Regions from separate parts of the Bacillus cereus group sp. Bce041 genome, predicted to be linked through region 1. Evidence: a T-box and tRNA genes for the amino acid it is inferred to sense, from the RefSeq annotation. Region 1 holds a T-box; the other holds one or more tRNA genes.

Region 1 (2,430 bases):
CGTAAGAAACATATGTATGAACTTGAAAAAGGTAAAATAAAAACGTATTTATTTCAAATTGGTTATCGTCTTATGATTAATAAATTAAATAGGAGAAAAAAGTGGCGTACGCTTTTGCCATTTTTAGTGCCGATTCCGGAAAAAGAATTTTCTCACGAAGATCGGCTCACAGTAAGAGAAGCAATTTTGAAAGTTCCAGAAGAGCAAAGAGCGGTCCTAATCCTTTCTTATTATCATGACATGCAGCAAAAAGAAATTGCAGAGATATTAAACATTCCGATTGGAACGGTGAAATCGAGACTTCATAACGGGATAAAGAAATTGAAACAATTGCTGGAGGTGGACGAAATTGAGCGAAAATCCCTTTAAGAGTGAATATAAGTTAAAGCAACATTTAGATAGTGATCATGTAGAAATACCAGACTTTCCAAAAACGGTAAGTCGATTCGATCGATTAATCGGGTTTCTTGGTTCCCCAACGAAAGATCCTGTGGAGGCGACCATTGGGAATGATTTATCGATTGTGTTTCATGTATCGTTATTAGTTGGGGTTCCAATTCTTTCTCTTATTACGATACTCTTTATGGTGTTGTAAAGGATTGACAAGAAGGGAAACCTGACCTCTATTTGACATGCCTATATAAATGATGGTATAAAGAAAAGTATATGAATAATTGAGCGTGGAAAGGGAGAAGTAGTGATCATTTCCCTGTTTTAGAGAGCTGATGGCCGGTGAAAATCAGCACATAGATGATCGCGAATTACGCCCCTAGAGCATCTTTTTTCGATTGAATTGTATTCAAAAGGGAAAAGACGGTGCTAAGCCGTTATGTAAATAAGGTGGTAGGCTTTTTTTTGCCTGCAACTAGGGTGGTAACGCGATAATCAAAATCGTCCCTTATTTGAAGGGGCGATTTTTTTATGTTTTCAACCTTCACGCCAGTAATGAACTTAAAGGAGAGTATGTAGGATATGGGTATTTTACAAGATCTTGAATTTCGCGGTCTAATTAATCAGCAAACAGATGCTGAGGGACTTGAGCAATTATTAGAAAAAGAAAGCGTTAAATTATACTGTGGTTTCGACCCGACAGCAGATAGCTTACACATCGGTCATATGTTACCAGTATTAATGTTACGTCGTTTCCAATTAGCTGGTCATCAACCAATCGCACTTGTTGGCGGTGGTACTGGTATGATCGGTGACCCAAGTGGTAAAAAAGCAGAGCGTACATTAAATACGAAAGATACAGTTGCTTACTACACAGAAAGCATTAAAAACCAACTTTCAAACTTCTTAGAGTTTGAAAACGTGGACAACCCAGCAACGATGGCTAATAACTATGACTGGCTTGGTAATTTAGATGTCATTTCATTCTTACGCGATATCGGTAAAAACTTCGGTTTAAACTATATGTTAGCAAAAGATACGGTAGCATCTCGTTTAGAAACTGGTATTTCATTCACTGAGTTCAGTTACATGATTTTACAATCATACGACTTCTTAAACTTATACCAACAACATAATTGCCGTCTGCAAATCGGTGGTAGTGACCAATGGGGTAACATTACAGCTGGTCTTGAATTAATCCGTAAATCAGAAGAAGATGCGAAAGCATTCGGTTTAACAATTCCACTAGTTACTAAATCTGACGGTACGAAGTTTGGTAAAACAGAAGGCGGCGCAATTTGGTTAGACCCAGAGAAAACAACTCCTTATGAATTCTACCAATTCTGGATTAACACAGATGACCGTGATGTTGTTAAATACTTAAAATACTTCACATTCTTATCTCATGAAGAAATTCTTGAGCTTGAAAAGCAAGTAGCTGAAGCGCCAGAAAAACGTGCAGCACAAAAAGCATTAGGTGCAGAAATGACAAAACTTGTTCACGGCGAAGAAGCATTAGAACAAGCGATTAAAATTTCAGCTGCATTATTCAGCGGTTCTGTAGCAGAACTAACTGCAAGCGAAATCGAACAAGGATTCAAAGACGTACCATCTGTAGAACGTACTGCAGAAGATACAGTATTAATCGACTTACTTGTAGAAAGCAAAATCTCTCCATCAAAACGTCAAGCACGTGAAGATGTAACGAACGGCGCAATCTACGTAAACGGTGAGCGTACACAAGCATTAGACTACGTTGTAACAGAAAACGACCGCATCGAAGGTAAATTCACAATCATTCGCCGCGGTAAGAAGAAATATTTCTTAATTCGTTACTAATAAATAAAAAGCTTTGAGGAAATTCCTCAAAGCTTTTTTGTTTTAATCTCCTTTTCGAGTTCATACGGAAATCACATGTAAGCGGTATGATAAACGTATAACAATTAGAAAGGAGTGGTAAAACGAAATGTCACTAGAAGCTTTGATTATTTTTTCTTTGCTAAACGCGGGTCAACTTGCAGAGAATTCGAAGGTTGATAT
Region 2 (2,430 bases), on a different contig from region 1:
GCGCCGATGGTAGTTGGGACCTTGTCCCTGTGAGAGTAGGACGTTGCCAGGCAATATTATTCCGCAGTAGCTCAGCGGTAGAGCTATCGGCTGTTAACCGATCGGTCGTAGGTTCGATTCCTACCTGCGGAGCCATTGGAGAGCTGTCCGAGTTGGCCGAAGGAGCACGATTGGAAATCGTGTATACGTCACAAGCGTATCAAGGGTTCGAATCCCTTGCTCTCCGCCATAGGATTTATAATATTTGGCCCGTTGGTCAAGTGGTTAAGACACCGCCCTTTCACGGCGGTAACACGGGTTCGAATCCCGTACGGGTCACCACTTTGGAGGATTAGCTCAGCTGGGAGAGCACCTGCCTTACAAGCAGGGGGTCGGCGGTTCGATCCCGTCATCCTCCACCATATAAATTTTATATGAATAGTATTATCGCGGGGTGGAGCAGCACGGTAGCTCGTCGGGCTCATAACCCGAAGGTCGCAGGTTCAAATCCTGTCCCCGCAACCAAATGGTCCCGTGGTGTAGTGGTTAACATGCCTGCCTGTCACGCAGGAGATCGCCGGTTCGACCCCGGTCGGGACCGCCATTTTAATAAGGCTCGGTAGCTCAGTCGGTAGAGCAGAGGACTGAAAATCCTCGTGTCGGCGGTTCGATTCCGTCCCGAGCCACCATTTATTTTAATAAAATACGCCGGCTTAGCTCAATTGGTAGAGCAACTGACTTGTAATCAGTAGGTTGGGGGTTCAAGTCCTCTAGCCGGCACCATGTAAGTTTCGGAGGGGTAGCGAAGTGGCTAAACGCGGCGGACTGTAAATCCGCTCCTTCGGGTTCGGCAGTTCGAATCTGCCCCCCTCCACCATTTACATAGGGGCATAGTTTAAAGGTAGAACTGAGGTCTCCAAAACCTCCAGTGTGGGTTCGATTCCTACTGCCCCTGCCAAATATATTTACACAACATGGCGGTTGTGGCGAAGTGGTTAACGCACCGGATTGTGGCTCCGGCATTCGTGGGTTCGATTCCCATCAGTCGCCCCATTTTTATTTTAAAAATTACAAATAATCTAATGGATACTTACATATAATTAAGTAAGAATTCGATGGGCTATAGCCAAGCGGTAAGGCAACGGACTTTGACTCCGTCATGCGCTGGTTCGAATCCAGCTAGCCCAGCCATTTTTGCGGAAGTAGTTCAGTGGTAGAATACAACCTTGCCAAGGTTGGGGTCGCGGGTTCGAATCCCGTCTTCCGCTCCAATAAAATTTAATATGGCGGCATAGCCAAGTGGTAAGGCAGAGGTCTGCAAAACCTTTATCACCGGTTCAAATCCGGTTGCCGCCTTTTCTTTTGTGCCGATGTGGCGGAATTGGCAGACGCGCACGACTCAAAATCGTGTTCCTTCGGGAGTGTCGGTTCGACCCCGACCATCGGTATCATGAACGGCGTAATAAAAGACTCTACACCAAATGTGTAGAGTCTTTTTATGTTTTCATCACACTATAAAATAAGCAAAATGGTGTGTTGGTGAAATGGTTATAAATGATTAAGGTAAACTTATTCATTTAGTACATGCGATACAGTTGGGGAAAGCTACAAAACAATAAAGGGATAAATTTTTATCCCTTTATATAATTTCATTATTTTATAGAGAATTTCTCCAACCTGGTGACAGGAAGTTAAATCCGACGCCACCAGTAGATATTAGTACATGATCAGCTGTTAATTTCGTAATTTCTAAGAACTTCTTTTCAAACTCTTCTCTGTTGTATTTGTACATAGTTGAGTGGCATGACCACATGTGCGTTGAAGTACTCAACCAGTCTCCTAATTCCTTTAATTCAGGAAACGACTCAAATCGAATTGGTTCATCTAATTTCATGAATCTCACTTGATAGATAGTTGGGTTTAATTTTTCTCCTATTCCTTTAAAAGCATGTGATTTTTTGTCTTTTGAATGTGTCATAATTCACCCTCCATCTTTTCTTCAAATTTTTTCCTATTTTTATTATACAACAATAGAAAACAATTATGGAAATAATATGGAAATCTTTATTGGCAATATAAAAAGACTCTAACAGAAATGTTAGAGTCTTTTTGTTAAATTATACTATGTGCTTCTAAAATTCGTAATAAACGTAGGAATTCATGTATAATATAACTTGTCGAAAGAACAAAATGATAGTGATTTATATTATGTCTGTAATATGAATCAAAAATGAACTTTTTATATTTCTTTTAAAAATGTGTTGAACACACATTATATTTCATATTAATATTTTTATGTAGATTTAAAACGGGAAAGAGAGTGGAAAGTATGGGCCGTAAATGGAACAATATTAAAGACAAAAAAGCATCAAAAGATGCAAATACAAGCCGTATATACGCGAAATTTGGGCGTGAAATTTATGTGGCAGCAAAACAAGGCGAGCCAGATCC

The links. The T-box of region 1 lies ahead of tyrS (tyrosine--tRNA ligase). A T-box ahead of a tRNA ligase gene usually reads a tRNA of that ligase, here a tRNA-Tyr.
Positions count from the first base shown of each region.
Region 2: it has a tRNA-Tyr gene. The T-box ahead of tyrS (tyrosine--tRNA ligase) is inferred to sense a tRNA for this amino acid. The anticodon was not compared.

Region 1 is NZ_JBQXON010000001.1:907,139-909,568, reverse strand. It holds gene ACUN13_RS04770 (RNA polymerase sigma factor) at 1-369, shown strand, start outside; gene ACUN13_RS04765 (hypothetical protein) at 350-595, shown strand; T-box leader at 673-902, shown strand; gene tyrS (tyrosine--tRNA ligase) at 973-2,229, shown strand; gene ACUN13_RS04755 (hypothetical protein) at 2,357-2,430, shown strand, end outside.
Region 2 is NZ_JBQXON010000009.1:202,103-204,532, reverse strand. It holds partial or broken rRNA gene rrf (5S ribosomal RNA) at 1-52, shown strand, start outside; tRNA gene ACUN13_RS23775 (tRNA-Asn) at 61-135, shown strand; tRNA gene ACUN13_RS23770 (tRNA-Ser) at 138-229, shown strand; tRNA gene ACUN13_RS23765 (tRNA-Glu) at 247-321, shown strand; tRNA gene ACUN13_RS23760 (tRNA-Val) at 326-401, shown strand; tRNA gene ACUN13_RS23755 (tRNA-Met) at 428-504, shown strand; tRNA gene ACUN13_RS23750 (tRNA-Asp) at 508-583, shown strand; tRNA gene ACUN13_RS23745 (tRNA-Phe) at 593-668, shown strand; tRNA gene ACUN13_RS23740 (tRNA-Thr) at 687-762, shown strand; tRNA gene ACUN13_RS23735 (tRNA-Tyr) at 773-856, shown strand; tRNA gene ACUN13_RS23730 (tRNA-Trp) at 864-937, shown strand; tRNA gene ACUN13_RS23725 (tRNA-His) at 957-1,032, shown strand; tRNA gene ACUN13_RS23720 (tRNA-Gln) at 1,096-1,170, shown strand; tRNA gene ACUN13_RS23715 (tRNA-Gly) at 1,176-1,250, shown strand; tRNA gene ACUN13_RS23710 (tRNA-Cys) at 1,265-1,335, shown strand; tRNA gene ACUN13_RS23705 (tRNA-Leu) at 1,346-1,427, shown strand; gene ACUN13_RS23700 (DUF3884 family protein) at 1,637-1,957, opposite strand; gene ACUN13_RS23695 (YebC/PmpR family DNA-binding transcriptional regulator) at 2,309-2,430, shown strand, end outside.